4 regions of the Kribbella sp. CA-293567 genome follow, and region 3 is predicted to be linked to each of the others. Evidence: riboswitches for the same ligand, from Rfam matches in the RefSeq annotation. Region 3 holds a riboswitch; each other region holds the start of a gene.

Region 1 (4,870 bases), 1.4 Mb from region 3:
GGATCGGCCACCTCGCCGGGCTTCCGCTCTGCCTTCTCAGCCGACTTCTCGGCCCGGGACGCCCGATCCTCCAGCCAGCTGGAGGCCCACTCGGCCTCGGCCCTTTCCGGTACCTGGCCGACGGCGGCGAGCAGCATCAGCGCGAGTGCGTGCTTGCAGGGGAACTTCCTGCTCGGGCACGAACACCTGAACGCCGGGCCGCTCCGGTCGACGACGGTCTGGTACGGCTTCTTGCCGCTCCCCTGGCACAGGCCCCACAGCGCACGCTCGGAGCTGCCGATCTCCGACCACCGCTGCGGCCGGGCCAGCCCTTGGGCAGCCTTGGCCGACGCGGCATCGGGCGCCATCGCCAGCACCTGCTCCACGTCCCAGCCCGCCACCGCACCCCCCACCGCTCAGCCCGTTACCCCGCAGATCCTGCCACCCGCCGCCGACACACCACCTCACCTGCCCCGACTTCGGACAGAGCGACAGGAAGTAGTGCGCGGCAACTAGTGCACCTGAGCGGAGGTGGCGGCGATGTGGACAGCGTCTGGCGGTGCACTACCTGTCCGTAGGTACACCGCCCGGCGCGACCTCGGTGCTCAGCCCAGCGAGGCGTAGAGCGGATGGGCGGCAGCCAGTGCGCTGACCGCTTGCCCCAGTACGGCGGCGCGGCGGTCGTCGAAGCCGGGGAGCAGCGCCCGGGCGATGATCTCGGCGACCTCCTCGAAGGCCGGCTCACCGAAGCCACGGCTGGCCAGGGCCGGTGTCCCGATCCGCAGGCCCGAGGTGACCATCGGCGGCCGAGGGTCGAACGGCACCGCGTTGCGGTTCACCGTGATGCCGATCTGGTGCAGCCGGTCCTCTGCCTGCCGGCCGTCGAGTTCCGAGTCGCGCAGGTCGGCCAGGACGAGGTGCACGTCGGTGCCGCCGGAGACGACCGCGACGCCGGCCTGCTCGAGATCGTCGGCCAGCAGGCGATCGGCGAGGATCCTGGCGCCCGCCAGCGAGCGCTTCTGCCGCTCGCGGAACTCCGGGCTCGCCGCCAGCTTGAAGCCGACCGCCTTGGCGGCGATGACATGCTCCAGCGGCCCGCCCTGCTGGCCGGGGAAGACCGAGCTGTTGACCTTCTTGGCCAGGTCGGCGTCGTTGGTCAGGATCACCCCACCGCGCGGACCGCCGAGCGTCTTGTGGGTGGTGGTCGTGGTGACGTGCGCGTAGGGCACCGGGTTCGGGTGTTCACCAGCCGCGACGAGTCCGGCGAAGTGCGCCATGTCGACCATCAGGTACGCCGAGACGGAGTCCGCGATCCGGCGGAACTCCGCGAAGTCCAGCACCCGCGGATACGCCGACCAGCCCGCCACGATCAGGGCCGGCTGGTGCTCCTTCGCGAGCCGCTCGACCTCGTCCATGTCGACCCGATGGTCGTCGGCGCGCACGTGGTAGGGCACCACGTCGTACAGGCGGCCGGAGAAGTTGAGCCGCATGCCGTGGGTGAGGTGGCCGCCATGGGCGAGGTCGAGGCCCATGATCGTCTGCCCGGGCTGGAGCAGCGCGCTCATCACCGCGGCGTTGGCGGAGGCACCGGAGTGCGGCTGGACATTGGCGAAACCGGCGCCGAACAACTCCTTCACCCGGTCCTGGGCGAGGCGTTCGATCACGTCGATGTGCTCGCAGCCGCCGTAGTACCGGCGGCCGGGGTAGCCCTCGGCGTACTTGTTGGTGGCCACCGAGCCCTGGGCCTGGATCACCGCGAGCGGCGCGAAGTTCTCCGAGGCGATCATCTCCAGCGTGCTCTGCTGGCGGCCGAGCTCGGCCGCCAGCGCGGCGGCGATCTCGGGGTCGAACTCGGTGAGTGGCGTCTCCAGCACGATCACTCACCCCGCTCGATCAGCTCGGTGTACGCCGCGGCGTCGAGCAGCCCGGCGGGTTCTTCGGTCAGCCGGAGCTTGACCAGCCAGCCGGCGCCGAACGGGTCGCTGTTCAGCAGTCCCGGTTCGGCCACCGCGGCCTCGTTGACCTCGGCAACCTCTCCACCGGCCGGGGCGTGCAGGTCGCCGACCGACTTGGTGGACTCGATCTCACCGAAGGCGGCGCCCGCGGTGAGCGCGGTACCGACCGGTGGGAGGTCGAGGAAGATGATGTCGCCGAGCGCGTCGGCGGCGAACGCGGTGACGCCGATCAGCACGAGTCCGCCGGCATCGGGGCACAGCCATTCGTGGCCCGCGGTGTAGCGGTACCGGTCGTCGCCGGGCAGCGCGCCGGCAGGACTTTGGGGCATGAGGAGGCTCTTTTCCCCCGGCCGTGGCCGGGATGGTGGGCCTCCCCGCTCTGTCATCGGTACCTGAGAGCTTCACCGCCGGTCGGGCGGTTTGCACCGTGGGTGCGGGATCGACTCGATCCCGGCTTTCCAGAGTCGCCTCTTCCGAGCGGTATCGGGGCCTGAGAGATTCTGGGGAGAGTTGCTCCTCCGGCGTCCCCTCACCTGATGCGGCGGGGACTCTCCCGCCCGGTGTCGACGGCGCGGTCTTGAGTTGTCGGAGCTGACAGTAGGCGATGCCCGACCGCTTGTCGAGATGCTCCTCAGCCGCGGAGCACGGCTGGTGCATGGCGCTTCGCGGGCTGGGTACAGAGGGATTGGTAAGCGACAACCGAGCAATTGTTCGATGGGTAGGAGCGTCTGATGAGCACCAACGACGAGGTACAGCCGGTCCCCGACAAGGATCCGGCGGACTGGTCCACCGGGGACGAGCCGATGACCGGGCCGCAGGCGTCGTACCTGAGCACTCTCGCGCAGGAGGCCGGCGAGGAACTGCCGGCCGGCGAGTTGACGAAGGCCGAGGCGTCGCAGCTGATCGAGGAGCTGCAGGTGCGCACCGGCCGAGGTCAGAGCTGAGCCGGTCCGGATCGGGGACTCACTGCCGACAGCTTAGGCCAGGAGGCTCCGGATCGTCTCGGTGATCTCCGCCGGAGCTTCTTCGGCCATGAAGTGGCCGGCGGTGGTGGTGGAGTGGCGCAGGTCCGGCGCCCAGGCGGACCAGAGGGCGGCGGCGTCGAAGCCGAGGGCGCTGCCCCAGTCCTGCTGGACCACGGCGACCGGCATCCGCAGCTTGTTGCCGGCGGCAAGGTCTTCGCGATCGTGCTCGACATCGATTCCCGCGCTCGCGCGGTAGTCGGCAACGATCGAGACCACAGCCTCGCGGGAAGCCGTCAGGTAGGCAGCCCGGATCTCCGCCGGGATCGCGGCCGGGTCTTTGATCCACAGGTCGAGGAAGTAGCTGAAGAAGGCGTCCGGCGCGGCCGCGATCAGCTCCTCGGGCAAGCCGGGCGGCTGGGCCATCAGGTAGAGGTGGAAGGCGACAGCGGCGTTGACGCCGTGCATCGCGTCCCACATGTCCAGGGTCGGCAGCACGTCGAGGCAGACCAGCTGGGTGATCTTGTCCGGGTGGTCGAGCCCGGCGCGGAAGGCCACCAGAGCACCCCGATCGTGTCCGACCAGCGCGAACTCCGGGTGCCCGAGGGCGGCGGCCAGGGCCACGATGTCGGCGGCCATCGTGCGTTTCGAGTACGCCGTACCGTCGGTCTCCGCCGGCTTGTCGCTGGCGCCGTAGCCGCGCAGGTCGGGGCAGATCACCGTGTGGTCGGTCGCCAGCTCGGCGGCGACGTGCCGCCAGATCAAGTGGGTCTGCGGGAAGCCGTGCAGCAGCACGATCGGGGTGCCGGTGCCGCCGATCGCGGCGTTCAGCGAGACCCCGTCGGCGACCTGCACGTGCTGATAGGTGAAACCAGGAATCTTCATGGAAAGAGCCTGCCGCGCGCCGATGAGCATCCGATGAGCAGAGCTATACGGTGAGCTGGTGCAGGTGGCTTTCGGGGTGCTCGGACCGGTGACGGCCTGGCGCGACGGCGCCGAGCTGGCACTGAGGGGACCTCGGCATCGCGCCGTCCTGGCTCGCCTGATCATCGCCCGCGGCCGGATCGTGCCGGTCAACTCGCTCGTCGACGACCTGTGGACGGTCCCGCCCGACGGCGCCACCAGCTCCGTCCGCACCTTCGTGGCGGCACTTCGGCGCGCGCTGGAGCCTGACCGGCCGCCGCGCACGCCGCCCGCGCTGCTGATCACCGAGGGTCCGGGCTATGCCCTGAAAGCAACTGACGTCGACGCTTGGCGCTTCGAGCAGTCGCTGGAGGAGAGCGCCACGCGCCCGCCGCAAGACGCATTGGCCATGCTCGAAGCGGCAGTCGCCCAGTGGCGAGGTCCGGCCTATGCAGAGTTCGCCGACGCGGTTTGGGCTCATGCAGAGCGCTCCCGGCTGGCGGAGCTGCGGCTGACCGCCATTGAGCGCCAGGCCGAGGCAAGACTCGCGCTGGGACTTGCTGCGGACGCAGTACCGGCACTGGATGCGCATGTGGCCGAGCACCCGTGGCGTGAGGACGCCTGGCGGCTGCTGGCGCTGGCGCTGTACCGCTCAGGCCGCCAAGGCGACGCGCTCGCAGTACTGCGTAAAGCGCGCACCCTGCTGGTCGAGCAACTCGGTGTCGACCCCGGTCCCGCGTTGCAGCGGCTGGAGACGGACATCCTCAACCAGGCCGACCACCTGGATCCGCACGCAGCAGGGCAGGTGTGGGCACAGGCCACTGCGGCCTATGACCGGGCAGTGAGTTCCACTGCCCGCGCACGGCTGGAGTCGACCGTCGGGCTGCTCCGCAATCTCGCGGTGACCGGCGGCAGCGGCTTGGAGGCTGCCCGCGAACACAGGCTGGCCGCCATCACCGCGGCCGAGGAGCTGGGCGATCCGAACCTGACGGCTCGGGTGATCGGCCTGTACGACGTACCGGCGATCTGGACGCGCTCTGACGACCAACGCCAAGCCGACGAGATCGTGGC
Region 2 (4,870 bases), 1.8 Mb from region 3:
ACTGTCGCGCACGTGGTACGCGACAACGTCGTACAGCTTGCCGCTGAAATTGAGCCGCATACCGTGAGTGAGATGTCCGCCATGGGCGAGGTCGAGGCCAAGGATCGTGTCGCCTGGCTCGAGCAGTGCGGCCATGGCGGCCGCGTTGGCTTGGGCACCCGAATGCGGCTGAACGTTCGCGAAGCCGGCGCCGAAGAGTTGCTTGATCCGGGCGATGGCGAGTCGCTCGACGACATCGATGTGCTCGCAGCCGCCGTAGTACCGCCGGCCGGGGTAGCCCTCGGCATACTTGTTGGTCAGGACGGAGCCTTGCGCCTCCATCACCGCGACGGGGGCAAAGTTCTCGCTGGCGATCAGTTCGAGCGTGTTCTGCTGGCGTCCGAGTTCGGCGCGGATGGCGGCGTGGATCTCCGGGTCGAAGTCAACCAGCGACTGGTTGTGGGTGTTCATCTCACTCGCCTCCGATCAGGGACTCGTACGCCGCGGCGTCTAGTAGTTCTCCCAGGTCGCTGACCTTCAACCGGAACAGCCAGCCGGACTGGAAGGGGTCGGTGTTCAGTACGCCGGGTTCGGACGCGACCGCCTCGTTGGTCTCGACGACCTCGCCGTCCACCGGGGCGAACAGGTCGCTGACAGACTTCGTCGACTCGATCTCACCGCAAGCCTCGCCCGCGGTGACGATGGTGCCGGTCGCGGGGAGGTCGACGTACACGACGTCCCCGAGCGCATCGGCGGCGAAGGCGGTGATACCGATGGTGGCGATGTCTCCGTCGAGGTCGAGCCACTCGTGCTCGGCGGTGTACTTGAGGTGGGCAGGCACGGACATGGAAGCTCCTGGTGTGGTCATTGGGCGCGGCGGTAGAAGGGGGGAGCGACGACCTCGACGTCGTCCCGGGTGCCGCGGATGTCGACGTGCAGTTGCGTCCCCGGCTGGTCGAAACCGACGTTGACGTAGGCCATCGCGATGGGATGACCGAGTGTCGGTGAGGGGGCGCCGCTGGTCACGCTGCCGACAACCGCGCCGGTTCCGGGGTCCAGTACTGAGTAGCCGCTGCGGGGTGAGCGCCGGCCAGACGACACCAGACCGACCAGCAGGCGTCGAGGGCCGGCGTCTCGGCGTACGGCGAGTGCCTGATCGCCGACGAACGCGATTTCCTTGCCGAAAGCCACAACCCGGCCCAGCCCGGCTTCGAAGGGCGTCACGTCACGGCTGAGTTCGTGGCCGTACAGCGGCATGCCCGCCTCCAGTCGCAGGGTGTCGCGGCACGCCAGTCCGGCCGGCACCAGCCCGTGCGGCTCGCCGACGCGGAGCAGTTCGGTCCAGAGATGCTCCGCGTGCTCGGGACGGCCGTAGATCTCGAAGCCGTCCTCGCCGGTGTACCCGGTGCGAGCGAGCAGCACGTCGCTCCCGGCGAGAGTGGCTTCGGCGATCGCGTAGTACTTGAGCTCAGCCAGTTCCGTGTCGGTCAACTCCGACACGATGGCCGCCGCCGCAGGACCTTGCACAGCGATCAAGGCCCAATCATGAGTTGCATCGCGGAGCTGGGCGTCATAGCTGGTCACGCGCTGCTCAAGGGCTTCGAGTACGGGGTCCACGTTACCCGCGTTGGCGACGACCAAGAACCTTTCCTCGGCGAGCCGGTAGACAACCAGGTCGTCGAGGATGCCGCCGTCCGGGTCGCAAAGCATGGAGTACCGCGCTCGGCCGATCGCGAGCTTCGACGGGTGACCGACCAGGGCGTGGTCGAGCGCGAGCCCAGCCTGCGGACCGGTCAGCTCGATCTCGCCCATGTGCGACAGGTCGAACAGGCCGGCGGCGGTACGGACAGCGATGTGCTCCGCGATGTCGGAGGAGTAGCGCACCGGCATGGACCAGCCGGCAAAGTCGGTGAAGGAGGCACTGAGACGCTGATGTTCGGCGTACAGCGGCGTTTGCCTGGACTTGTCGTGCGACGTCGTCATGAGTGGGAGGCTCCCTGTGTCAGGCACCGCATGATGCGGTACCACGGTGGGTGACCTCCCCGCTCTGTCATCGGTACCTGAGAGCTTCACCGCCCGGTGGGCGGCTTGCACCTTGGGTGCAGGACCGTGGTCCTGGCTTTCCAGAGTTCGCCTCACCGGGACGGTAAATGGGCCTGAGAGATTCTGGGGAGAGTTGCTCCTTCGGCGCCTTGCCATATTGGGCAAGAGCTCTCCCGCCCCGATTCGAGCGGCGCGATATGAAGTTGAGCGTCCGACTCTAGGGCGAAGCGCTCAGTATGGTCAATCGGCCGAGACCGCCGATCGGAACCACCCAACTGCTCCAGCGGCCAGCTTTTGCGCACAGGAGCGTTAGGTGCCGCCCGCTGGGACAAGGCTCCTCGTCTCCGCCGCGCGCGACTATTGATCGATCCAGTGGCGGAAGCAACAGATGATGTAGAACTCTTTCGGCGACCGGCGACCGGCGCGCGCGTGGCGCCGACATCTGGCGAATCTCCTATAGGACGGGACTGCGATGCTGGCCGGCTACTGCGGTCCATGCGACACTCTCGCCGTGGAGTGCCCTGAGTGAGGCGAGGTCACTGCCTCGATGTGGGTGCACGACGGAGTGCGACTCTTGTGAGGTCGCCTTCGAGAGTTGATACATCCAGGAGATCCGGATCTAAGCACGATCACGGCAGCTCTGCCCTTACCGCCTGAGTAGGTAGAAGGCGGGTATTGAGGATCAATCGTTCTACAACACCGACGCCGATCGATTGTCGCTGTCGGTGTCAGAAGTAGCCTGCACGGATTCCACGCTCCGAAGTGGCTGGTTTGCAGGGGACTGCCGGTGTACCGAAGCCGTCTGCACTAGCGTGCGAGTTCGGCGGTTACGCGAGCCTGGAGATGCTGTCGGTCATGAGGGGCTTGAGCGCGGTTTGCTGACGGCGTCGGACGAGTTATGGGAGTCGCCGTACGGCAAGCCGCGGTGATCAGCAGCCGCCTGGCCGCGCTCGACACCGCTGGCGTGACTGCTGTGGACAAGGCGGCCGGCGAGCTCGGGCTGTCGCGGCGCCAGGCCTACTTACTGCTGAGCCGGTGGCGCGCAGGCGGGGGCATGGTCGGACCGGTTGCCCGCCGCTGCAGCGGCGGGCAGGCGACCAAAGTCGGCCGCCTGACACGGCGAGGCGATCATCCGGCAGTTTCTGCAGGCTCGGTACCTGACTCGTCAGCACCGTTCGATGGCTACGGCTGCCAGGAGATCACCCGGTAATTTGGATGTCACCAGTCCGGGCCGGTGATCGAGGAGTGTCGCCGGCCCGGACCAGGTGTGGGGCTAGCTGCGAGTGGGGCTGGCTTCGCTTTCGGCCGTCGGAGGGGCGATGCTCCATGCCCCGACGGAGTCGTTGCGAACCGAGATCCTGCCAACCGCTCGGTTTGCGGGGAGCGGTTCGAACCCGGCGGTGGTCTCTACGCTGTCGGCCTCGAAGCCGGCGGAATCGCCCCGCTCGATGAGTGGAGTCCCGTCCTCGAGCCAGACCTCTACAACCCACGGACTTCCGGCGGAATCCAATCCGGCTCGGTGGGTTCCGTCACAATCACCCGAACCTTCAGGGTGTATCCATCGGGCATGTCCGGCATGGTGACCGGCCATACCTCGATGCGTGGCTGCGTCTGGCTCAGAACCCAGATCACATCAGAACCCGCACTTGATCGAGGTCTGATTCGATTCGACGGGGCTGGGGTAGTACTGGTAGTTGGCCATGATCGAATACGCTACCTGCACGTACGTTGAGTACTTGCTGCGGCTGCATCCGGTCACCATTGCATTGGTGCGAGCTTGGTGTGCGTGCACGAGGGCTCCCTGGTAGACGTCGCAGTGGAAGCTTCCCAGGCCCCCGGGATCCTGCACACACAGATTAACCCTGATGTTGTACCTGACGATGGAAGCCCTGTTGAGCTGGGAACAGCACCAGCCGGGTGGGTGCCGGTGCGTCTGCCAGCTTTACCACGACGATCCAGGTACCTGCCCGGCCGCAGCGGAGCCAGGCCGGTTGCTGCGCATTGTTGCCCTCGGCGCAGTCATGGGCACCAGCCGACATCAGCGATGCCTGCCACTGTGCGTCGCTTGCTACAACGCGATCGCGCCTCGCGCGGACATCAATTAGAGCGGACACTGGCCTATCTATGTGAGGAGCGTTCCGCTGCTTAATACCCGACACAACGCCGCTTGTCAGCGCTTTCACCAAACTTAGTCGTAGATCGAGAGCACGCTGTATGGCCCGATCCAGCCAGCCTGCGTTGCAATACCGACCGCGTGAAGACTGCTGCGGGCGCCCAACTTTATGGCCACGTCGGACAGGCAGGTCCTGACCGTTCCCGGGGACAGATGTAGAGCGCGGGCGACTTCGTGGCTTGGGAGACCTTGGGCTGTCTGAAGAAGGATCTGCTGCTCGCGGGCGGTCAACGGATTTCGGACTCTCATTTCGGCCATTGCCCATCGCATCGATTGGTTCATCATCCAGCGGCCGAGACTTGGGTTACGAACAAACTCACGGATCTCACTCGAGTCGCTCTCTTTCCAGATGCCGCCAAGCCGGCTCGAGTAGGGTGGTGCCGAGTCGAACATGCGGCCGAGGGCGGCGCTTACGGACGCGGCTGTCTCGGGTCCGACTAGCCAGAGTCGTCTGCAGTTTGGGAGGAGCGCCGCGATCTTGGCGTCGACGTCCAGATCGTCCTTTAAAAGCGGGTCCAAGAGTATGGCTCCCGGCTGGGTTGTCTGTGCGCGTGCTACGACGTCCTCATAAGATTCGACCTCAGCAACAACCGTCACGTCGTCGGTGCTCGCGAGCATCGTCGTCAGACCGAGCCGCATGAGGCCGTTGCGTGCGACAACCATCACTCTGAGCGG
Region 3 (4,870 bases):
GGTTCACCGATACCGGGATCGCCGGGCGTCGAGGTGGTCGTCGAGGTCGGTCCGGCCGAGGGCGCGTTCGTCACCAAGGGCCACCCATACGGCTGCGGCTGCCCCGTCTCGTCCACAGGCCCGGTCGACATCGGCGGCACCGACGGCACCGCAGTCACCTGCGGCGGTATCGACGGCAGATTGTCGCTGTCGTCCCCACGCGTCAACTCACCCGGCACCGGCGCAGCGGCCCGCACTCCAGGACCACCACCAGGCAACGGAATCAACGGCGCACCAAGCCGCGGCCCACCCAGCAGGCTGACCACCACCAGCACGGCGTACACGCCCAACGACGCAGCAACAACCACCACAACCCGACGGAGAAGCTCCTCAGCATTCGCCCGGCCCCAGTGACGTTCTGCCTGTTCTCCCTCAAAGAACGGCTTCACAAGACCCGCACAGTAGCGGTCACCCGCCGTTTCAAACACCCCCAACAACAATTCTCACCACCCGCACGCCCACTACCGCACACAGTCACAGCACCCTCGGTCACATCCTGTGGCAGCCTGGTGCGTATGTCTGCTCTCGTGTTGTTGCATGGGCTCGGTGCCAACGGGCGGGTTTGGGATGGGTGGGGAGGGCCTCGGGTGGCGCCTGATCTGCCGGGGCATGGGGTGGCGGGGAGTTTGCCGGGGTACACGTTCGAGGCGATGGCCGCGGGGGTTGCCGAAGGGTTGCCGGTACGCCGGGGGCTGGTTGTCGTCGGGCACTCGCTGGGCGGGGTGATCGCGCTCGAGCTGGCCGGCGGCCGGTACGGCGTACAGGTTGATCGCGTGGTTGCGTTGGGGGTCAAGGTCAGCTGGTCGGCCGATGACCTGGGCCGGGCGGGGGCGCTGGCTCGGAAGCCGGTGACGTGGTTCGAGGACCGGGACGCGGCGGCGGCTCGGTTTCTCAAGGTTTCAGGGCTGCAAGGTCTGGTCGATCCCGCCGGCGAGGTCGTCGGGCACGGGCTGCGGGAGGTCGACGGACGATGGCGGCTGGCGATGGATCCGGGCACGTTCGGGGTCGGTGCGCCGGAGATGGCGAGGCTGATCGCGGCGAGCCAGGGCGAGGTCGTCCTGGCTCGTGGTGAGCTCGATCCGATGAACACCGACGCCGACCTGACCGCTCTGCACGGTCAGGTCGTCACGTTGCCCGGGCTCGGGCACAACGCGCACGTGGAGGATCCGTCAGCACTCGATCACGTTCACGGCCAGGCCGCCTCGTGAGGTCTCCTTGTACTTGATCTTCATGTCGGCGCCGGTCTCACGCATGGTCTTGATCACCTTGTCCAGCGAGACCACGTGCACGCCGTCACCGTGCATCGCCATCCGGGCCGCGTTGATCGCCTTCATCGACGCCATCGCGTTGCGTTCGATACAAGGGATCTGGACCAGTCCGCCGACCGGGTCGCAGGTCAGCCCGAGGTTGTGCTCCATCGCGATCTCGGCCGCGTTCTCGACCTGCTCGGGCGTTCCGCCCAGTACTTCGCACAGCCCGGCGGCGGCCATCGAGCAGGCCGATCCGACCTCGCCCTGACAGCCCACCTCGGCACCGGAGATGGACGCGTTCTCCTTGTACAGAACGCCGATCGCCGCGGCGGCCAGCAGGAACCGGACCACCCCGTCCTCGTTCGCGCCCGGCACGAACCGGCAGTAGTAGTGCAGCACCGCCGGGATGATGCCGGCCGCGCCGTTGGTCGGCGCGGTGACGATCCGGCCACCGGCCGCGTTCTGCTCGTTCACCGCGAGCGCGAACAGGTTGACCCAGTCCATCACCTTCAGCGGGTCCACCGACCACTTGTCGCTGCTCAGCTTCTGATGCAGCGCGTGCGCCCGGCGCGGCACCTTCAGCCCGCCCGGCAGCGTGCCCTCGGTCTCGCAGCCCTCCTCGACGCAGTCCTGCATCACCTGCCAGATGTGCAGCAGGCCGTCGCGGATCTCCTGCTCGGTCCGCCAGGCCTGCTCGTTGGCGAGCATGATCTCGCTGATCGACAGCCCCGACTCGCGGCACCGTTCGAGCAGCGCGTCACCGGAGAGGAACGGGTACTTGAGCGGGGTCCGGTCGGCGACGATCCGGTCACCGGCCGCGGCGTTCTCGTCGACGACGAAACCACCGCCGACCGAGTAGTAGGTGCGCTCGCGCAGTACGTCGCCCTCGGCGGAACGGGCCAGGAAGGTCATCCCGTTCGGGTGGTAGGGCAGCGCCTTGCGGCGGTGCATGATCAGCTGGTTGCCCTCGTCGAAGACGATCTCCCGCTGCCCGGCCAGCCGCAGTACGCCGGCCGCGTGGATCGCGGCCACCCGGGTCTCGACCGAGCGGGTGTCGACCGTCTCCGGGTCCTCACCCTCCAGCCCGAGGATGACCGCCTTGTTGCTGCCGTGCCCGTGGCCGGTGGCCCCGAGCGAGCCGAAGAGCTGCGACTCGACGGCCGCCGTACGGTCGAGCAGACCGTCGGCCACCAGACCGAGCGCGAAGGTCCGGGCGGCTCGCATCGGTCCCACCGTGTGGGAACTCGACGGACCGATCCCGATACTGAACAGGTCGAACACACTGATCGCCATACTGGAGGCCTCCTGGTCGTCACTGACCGATTGGTATGCCTCCCCGCTCTGTCAGGCAGTGTGCCTTCCAGAGGTGCCTCGCCCGTACGGTGAAGGTGCCTGAGAGATTCTTGGGGAGAGTTGCTCCTACGGCGCCCGGGTCAGGCCCGGGTCTCTCCCGCACGGGTTCATGCGGCTGCTTCTTTTGTCACTCGCCGCGACGGTACGGCGCACCGGCGGCGCGCGTCAATCCGTTGGCCGGTGAACTCAGGACAGCCGGCCGGTGCGCTGGGCCCACAACTCGAAGAACCAGGTGAACAGCGGCGGGATGCTGGCCGCGAGCGCCGCCAGCGTGACCGGCAGGCTCCACCGCAGCGGTTTGCGGACCGCGAGCACGGTCAGCACGTAGGCGACGAAGATGCCGCCGTGGATCGGCCCGAAGATCTTCACGCCGATCTCGTTGTCGGACAGCACGTACTTGAACAGCATGCCGATCAGCAGTCCGGTCCAGGACAGCGCCTCGGCGATCGCCACTGCACGAAAGACCCGCGCGTGCTTGGATCGGGCCGGCTTCCCTACCGCGGTCGTCGTCTCAGTCATCAGGGCACCGACCCTAACAAGTCCCTCGAACCCTGCCGGGGTCCGGGCCGGGGTCACCCCGGATGCGCTTCGGGAGCCGCTTGCCGAGGATCGGTGGATGAAGCTCAGAAGCACTACCTGGGGCGTGGTCGGCGGCCTGTTCGTCGCCTGCCTGACCACACTGCCGGCCTCCGCTGCCCCGCCCGCCGCCCTGAAGTGGACGGACTGCGAGGTCAGACCCACCGAAGACCCAGAACTGGTTCGCGGCTCCAAGTGCGCCACTCTGCAGGTCCCCGTCGACTGGAACCGCCCGGCCGGCCCGACCTTCGGCCTCGTGATCGCCCGCCGTACGGCGAAGATCCCGGCCGCCCGCGTCGGGACCCTCTTCTTCGCCCCCGGCGGTCCCGGCGACTCAGGTGTCGACCGGATCCGCACCGGGATGACCCGCTTCCCCGAGTTGATCGAGGAAAGGTTCGACATCGTCAGCTTCGATCCGCGCGGGATCGCCCGCAGCAACCCGGTCGTCTGTTCGGCCGCGCTGCTGGCCCAGCAGCCGTCGCCGGTGATCGCCGACCGGGCGGCCTTCGAGCAGACGATCCGCTACAACCGCGACCTGGCGCAGGACTGCCGCGCCAACACCGGTCCGCTCTACGACCACGTCGACACCCTGCAGTCGGTGCGTGACGTCGAGGCGATCCGCGCGGCGCTGGGCGAGTCCAAGCTGACCTTCCATGGCAGCTCGTACGGCACCCTCCTCGGCCAGCAGTACGCCGAGAGGTATCCGCACCGCCTCCGTGCCCTGGTACTGGAGAGCGTCTTCGACCACGGCGACGCGACCACCGGTCGATGGCTCGACGACCAGGCCGCCACGGTCCAGGACTCGTTCTCGGAGTTCGTGAAGTGGTGCAAGCAGACCACCACCTGTTCGCTGCACGGCCGCGACATCTCGGCACTCTGGGCAGACCTGGTCGCCAGGGCAGCCCGAGGTGAGCTCCCCGATCCTCGGCAATCCGCGCTGAAGGCAACGCCGTACTCGCTGACGTTCGGCGCCTTCCGTCAGCTGTACGAGCCGAGATGGGCCGCGCTGGCCAACCTCCTCAAGCGGCTCGACGAGAGCGCTCCGCCGACCGGTGAGCCGCCCGTACCGACCGGGCTGGCGCCGAACCCGCTGGCGCCGTTCTGCCGGGATCTGAGCCTGCCCGTCCGCACGTACGGCGAGTTTGCTGCTCACCTACGTCGAATCGCCCGGAACACCGCGGACCTGAAGCTGCCGCCGACGCTGATGGCCGTGACCAACTGTCTCGGGCTGCCGAAGGCACCCAATCCGCAGCGCGATGTCGAGGTGCATGGGCTCAGGACTCCGGCGCTGCTGCTCAACTCGCTGCACGATCCGGCGACCGGCTACGCGGGAGCCAGCAGCGTCGCCCGGCAGCTCGGCAAGCAGGGAGTCCTGGTCACCTACGAAGGCTGGGGTCACGGCGTCTACAACTCGGGCCCCTGCACTCAGCAGGCCGTCAACGACTACCTGGTGGCGCTGAAGCTCCCACCGCGCAGCACCCGCTGCGCCGCGGTACCGCCGACCGGCTGAGGTCCCCCCCGGGTCCTCAGTCGGGGCCAGCCCGGCCGGTGCGCCGCCGCGGCCCCCCACTGCAGCGCACCAGGCCGGGATTGACCCTCCCCCGCCCGTTACATCGTGCAGACGGCCCGAGTGTTACTGCAGGTGACCAGAT
Region 4 (4,870 bases), 3.5 Mb from region 3:
CTGGCCGGGATCAGGCAGACGTTGCGGCTTTCGTTGCCCTGGGCCCGGTGATAGCCGCGGATTGCCAGCAGACCGGCCAGCTCGCCCTGTGAACCGGCGTTCGGCTGGATCGAGACCTTCGCGTAGCCGGTCACCTCGGCCAGCCAGCGCTCCAGCTGACCGATCAGCTTCACGTAGCCGGCCGCGTCCTCGATCGGCGCCAGCGGGTGCATGTCGGCGAACTCGGGCCAGGTGACGGCTTCCATCTCGGTGGTCGCGTTCAGCTTCATCGTGCAGGAGCCGAGCGGGATCATGCCGCGGTCGAGCGCGTAGTCGTAGTCCGACAGCTTGCGCAGGTAGCGCAGCATCGCGGTCTCGGACCGGTGCGTGTTGAAGACCGGGTGGGTCAGGTACTCCGAGGTCCGGGTGACCGCCTCGGTCAGGTTGCGACCGGCCAGCGTCGCGTCGTACGTGACACCGAAGGAGCCGCAGACACCGACCAGCGCGGAGGCGTCGGTCTTCTCGTCGCAGGAGATGCCGACGTGGTCCGCGTCGACCTGACGCAGCCAGATGCCGTTTTGACGGGCGTTGTCCACCACGTCCGCCGCGCGGCCCGGGACGCGCGCGAGCACGGTGTCGAAGAACTGGTCGTGCACGACCTCGACGCCACCGGCGCGCAGCGAGGCGGCGAGGCTGTCGGCGTTGCGGTGCACGCGGTCGGCGATCGCCTTCAGCCCCTCGGGACCGTGGTAGACGGCGTACATCGAAGCGACGACGGCGAGCAGCACCTGCGCGGTACAGATGTTGGACGTCGCCTTCTCGCGACGGATGTGCTGCTCACGGGTCTGCAGCGCCAGCCGGTACGCCGGTGCGCCGTCCGCGTCGACCGAGACGCCCACCAGGCGGCCGGGCAGCGAGCGCTCCAGGCCGGCGCGGACCGACATGAAGCCCGCGTGCGGACCGCCGTAGAAGAGCGGGACGCCGAAGCGCTGCGAGGAGCCGATCACGATGTCGGCGCCGGCCTCGCCGGGCGCCTCGAGCAGCGTCAGGGCGAGCAGGTCGGAGGCGACCGCGACGAGAGTCTCGCGCTCGTGCGCCGCGGCGATCAGCGGCTTGAGGTCACGGACGGCGCCACCGGAGCCGGGGTACTGGACCAGGACGCCGAAGAAGTCTCCGTCCGGCAGACCGGCGGTGGTGTCGGCGACCACGACCTCGATGCCGAGCGCCTCCGCGCGGGTCTCGACGACGGCGATCGTCTGGGCGAAGGTGTCGGCGTCGATCAGGAAGCGGTTGCTCTTGCTCTTGCGGTTCGAGCGCAGTGCCAGCGTCATCGCCTCGGCCGCGGCCGTGCCCTCGTCGAGCAGCGACGCGTTCGCGGTCGGCAGCCCGGTCAGGTCGGAGACGACGGTCTGGAAGTTCAGCAGCGCTTCGAGCCGGCCCTGGGAGATCTCCGGCTGGTACGGCGTGTAGGCGGTGTACCAGGCCGGGTTCTCGACCAGGCGGCGGACGATCACCGACGGGGTGAACGTGCCGTAGTAGCCCTGACCGATCATCGAGGTGGCGACGTTGTTGCGGGCGGCGAGCTGCCGCAGCTCGGTCAGCGCGTCGACCTCGGAGGCCGGCTCGGGCAGCCGGAGCGGCTCGGCCGACCGGATCGACGCGGGCACGGCGGCGTCCACCAGCGCGTCGACGTCGGCGTACCCGAGGGTCTCGACCATCCGGGCGATCTCGTCCGGGCGGGGCCCGATGTGGCGATCGGCGAACACGGCCGACACCTGGGGGGTGTGATCAGTCATTGAAGAGGCTCCGTTGCTGACTATTGCCGGTGGCCTCCCCCTCTGTCACGCACGCACGCTTCAGAGTCGCCTAAGGCACTCGGTCCATGGGCCTGAGAGGTTCCGGGGAGGAATTGCCCCTTCGGCGCCCGACCAAACAGCGGGACGAGACTCTCCCGAGTGCTGTGTGCGGCTGGGAAAAGACTACCTCAGCCGGTCATCCTGGCCCGGCGGCGGGCAGCGAGCTCGTCGTTGGCATGTGAGCCGGACTCGTCGTCGTGGCCGTCGAGACGCTCGGTCGGCAGCTCGGACAGCGATCCCTCGACCTCGCGCCAGACGCCGCCGAGGGCGATCCCGAAGACGCCCTGGCCGCCGGCCAGCAGATCGATCACCTCGTCCGGCGAGGTGCACATGTAGACCGAGGCGCCGTCGCTCATCAGCGTGATCTGGGTCAGGTCATCGATTCCACGTTGGCTGAGGTGGGCGATGGCGCTGCGGATCTGCTGCAGCGAGATGCCCGCGTCGAGCAGCCGCTTGATCACTTTCAGCAACAGCACGTCGCGGAAGCCGTACAGCCGCTGGGTGCCGGAGCCGGTGGCCGGGCGCACGGACGGCGAGACCAGTCCGGTGCGGGCCCAGTAGTCGAGCTGACGGTAGGTGATGCCGGCCGCGGCGCACGCGGTCGGGCCGCGGAAACCGACGTCGTCGGGCATCGGCGACAGGTCGTCGTCGAAGAGCAGACCCTGAACGCCGGCGCTGGCGGCCGCCTCGGCGTGTGCTTCGGACGTCGACTGCGCCGTCAGATCAGTGTCGCCGGTGCGTGTCACGCCTGAGCCTCCCTGGGTACCGACTGGAACGGATCACATCCGTGGAGTTACAAGGCCCCACGACTCCTTCAAGGTAAGCCGCCGCTCAGGCCGGGTCAACGACTGCCGCCCCGAGCACGATGCGTGTCGCGGTTCCGTGACGAATCGTTACCTGTCCGCCCTTGTACCAGCACCGCCCAAACCGGTCGTCCGGGCCGCCGGTCAGCTTTTGTCGAAATCCTCGGGGGTGACCTGGTCGAGGAACTCGCGGAAGCGCTCGACCTCTTCCTCCTCGACCACCTCGTCGTCCTCGTTCTCGCTGTCGGGGACCGGGATGCCGGCCTCGGCCAGGATCTCCTCGGTGCAGAACACCGGCGTACCGGTGCGCAGGGCCAGCGCGATCGAGTCCGACGGGCGGGCGGAGATCTCGGTCTTGTCGTCGAAGACCAGGATCGCCTCGAAGACACCGTCGGTCAGGTTCACGATCCGGACCTGGCTGAGGGTGTGGCCGAGCACCCGGATGGTCTCCGCGAACAGGTCGTGGGTCAGTGGACGAGGTGGTTCCATCCCCTGCTGGGCGAACGCGATCGCGCTCGCCTCGGCCGCACCGATCCAGATCGGCAGGTACCGCTCGCCGCCGACCTCCCGGAGCAGCACGATCGGCTGACTCGAGGGCATCTCAACCCGGACTCCGACCACGTCGACTTCGCGCACGGCTTCAGCCTACTCTGCGGGCCGGACCGGGGCTGCCCCGGCGGGGTCGCCCCCGCCCGGCGACGGCCCCTTGGTTACGCGGCGGCGGACCGGAGTACCGGTCAGCGACCGAGCCGGGAGCGAACCAGTGCCGCATGCAACCGGACCGCCAGCGCGGCCAGCTCCAGCGTCTTGTCGTCCCGCCGCGGCTGCACGACCTGCTCGATCAGCCCGACCTCGCGATCGGCGGCCGCCCGGAACGGCCGCAGGTGCCGCGGCTCGATCCCGTACTGCGCGAACTCCGCCGCCGCCTTGGCGATCAGGATCGCGTCGCCGTCGTAGTGCTTGCCGCGGGCCACGACCAGGTTGTGGCTCTCCAGTTGCTCGAGCAGCTCCGGCGCGATCCCGGCCGCCTCGCACAGCTCGCCCCGGGTCAGCTTCAGCTCGGTCCCGTACGTCGAGAAGTCCTCGGCGTCCGGCAGACCGGCCGGCTGGGGCAACCGGTCGGGCGCGGCGGGACGGCCACCCGGCGCGGGCGGACGCAACCCGCGGTCCATCGCGCCGAGATGGTCCTTGATCACCTTGAGCGGCAGGTACTGGTCCCGCTGGGCGGTCAGGACGTAGCGGAGCCGCTCGATGTCGCCGGCACTGAACTTCCGGTACCCCGACGCGGTCCTGGCCGGCGTCACCAGCCCCTCCGCCTCGAGGAAGCGGATCTTGGAGATGGTGACGTCGGCGAACTCGGCCTGCAGGAGCTGCAGCACCTCACCGATGCTGCTGCCCCCAACCGGAGTCGCTTCGTCCCCCGCCGCGGCACCCCGGTCGGGGTCTCCGACCGCTGGGTCAGGCCTGACCACTGGCGTAGTAGACCAGTCGGTACTTGCCGATCTGGACCTCGTCGCCGTTCGACAGCTGCAGCTCGTCGATCCGGTCACGGTTGACGTACGTACCGTTCAGGCTGCCGACGTCGCGGACCTTGACGCCCTGCGGGTCGCGGCGGAACTCCGCGTGCCGGCGGGAGACGGTGACGTCGTCCAGGAAGATGTCGCTGTCCGGGTGCCGGCCGGCCGTGACGACGTCCACGTCGAGCAGGAACCTGCTGCCCGCGTTCGGGCCACGCTGCACGATCAGCAGCGCCGATCCGGTCGGTAGCGCGCCGACGGCGGCCTCGTCCTCGGCGGACAGCTGATCACCGGAGTCGAAACGCTCGGTCTCGGGCTCGATGCTGATCGGTGCGAGCATCGCGGTGTCGGTCACGCCGGGGGCGGTCACCGGACGGTCCGCGCCAGGGAGCATCGTTCCGCACTGCGAGCAGAACCTGCTGCCCTCGGAGTTCTCGTGCCCGCACTGGTTGCAGAACGGCATGCTGTGATCCTCCCGATCGCCGGTGGTCCGGCGACGTTCTCGTTGACCCCGTGATGACAGTGTGGACTGTGGCCCCAACCCTCGACCGGCGGTTGAGGTCCGACAGAACCTACCAGGTAGTGCGCCGTGTCAGAAGTTGCGTCGGCGCACTAGCTCGGGTCGAGCTGACCCTTGTACGTGTCGGCGTCCATCAACGCCTCGATCTCCTCGTCGTCCTCGACCTCGATGTCGAGCAGCCAGCCCTCGCCGTAC

What was found. A riboswitch is a leader RNA that binds a small molecule or an ion and turns the genes downstream of it on or off. The one in region 3 is predicted to bind glycine.
Region 1: it holds a riboswitch for glycine, as region 3 does, so the genes downstream of both, gcvH (glycine cleavage system protein GcvH) here and OX958_RS04260 (L-serine ammonia-lyase) in region 3, are expected to answer to the same signal.
Region 2: it holds a riboswitch for glycine, as region 3 does, so the genes downstream of both, gcvT (glycine cleavage system aminomethyltransferase GcvT) here and OX958_RS04260 (L-serine ammonia-lyase) in region 3, are expected to answer to the same signal.
Region 4: it holds a riboswitch for glycine, as region 3 does, so the genes downstream of both, gcvP (aminomethyl-transferring glycine dehydrogenase) here and OX958_RS04260 (L-serine ammonia-lyase) in region 3, are expected to answer to the same signal.

What each region holds. Positions count from the first base shown of each region.
Region 1 covers NZ_CP114065.1:7,141,095-7,145,964, forward strand. The annotation lists gene OX958_RS33120 (SWIM zinc finger family protein) at 1-380, opposite strand, end outside; gene glyA (serine hydroxymethyltransferase) at 585-1,853, opposite strand; gene gcvH (glycine cleavage system protein GcvH) at 1,856-2,263, opposite strand; glycine riboswitch at 2,403-2,500, opposite strand; gene OX958_RS33135 (DUF3072 domain-containing protein) at 2,666-2,878, shown strand; gene OX958_RS33140 (alpha/beta fold hydrolase) at 2,912-3,781, opposite strand; gene OX958_RS33145 (AfsR/SARP family transcriptional regulator) at 3,840-4,870, shown strand, end outside.
Region 2 covers NZ_CP114065.1:6,745,560-6,750,429, forward strand. The annotation lists gene glyA (serine hydroxymethyltransferase) at 1-450, opposite strand, end outside; gene gcvH (glycine cleavage system protein GcvH) at 452-826, opposite strand; gene gcvT (glycine cleavage system aminomethyltransferase GcvT) at 844-1,962, opposite strand; glycine riboswitch at 2,017-2,112, opposite strand; glycine riboswitch at 2,114-2,208, opposite strand; gene OX958_RS35440 (DUF6372 family protein) at 3,903-4,127, shown strand; gene OX958_RS31265 (response regulator transcription factor) at 4,211-4,870, opposite strand, start outside.
Region 3 covers NZ_CP114065.1:885,125-889,994, reverse strand. The annotation lists gene OX958_RS04270 (hypothetical protein) at 1-350, opposite strand, end outside; gene OX958_RS04265 (alpha/beta fold hydrolase) at 555-1,247, shown strand; gene OX958_RS04260 (L-serine ammonia-lyase) at 1,209-2,582, opposite strand; glycine riboswitch at 2,660-2,752, opposite strand; gene OX958_RS04255 (DUF3817 domain-containing protein) at 2,829-3,161, opposite strand; gene OX958_RS04250 (alpha/beta hydrolase) at 3,259-4,728, shown strand.
Region 4 covers NZ_CP114065.1:4,394,304-4,399,173, forward strand. The annotation lists gene gcvP (aminomethyl-transferring glycine dehydrogenase) at 1-1,775, opposite strand, end outside; glycine riboswitch at 1,846-1,943, opposite strand; gene OX958_RS20130 (MerR family transcriptional regulator) at 1,964-2,581, opposite strand; gene OX958_RS20135 (bifunctional nuclease family protein) at 2,783-3,274, opposite strand; gene ftsR (transcriptional regulator FtsR) at 3,376-4,017, opposite strand; gene OX958_RS20145 (FHA domain-containing protein) at 4,097-4,618, opposite strand; gene gcvH (glycine cleavage system protein GcvH) at 4,768-4,870, opposite strand, start outside.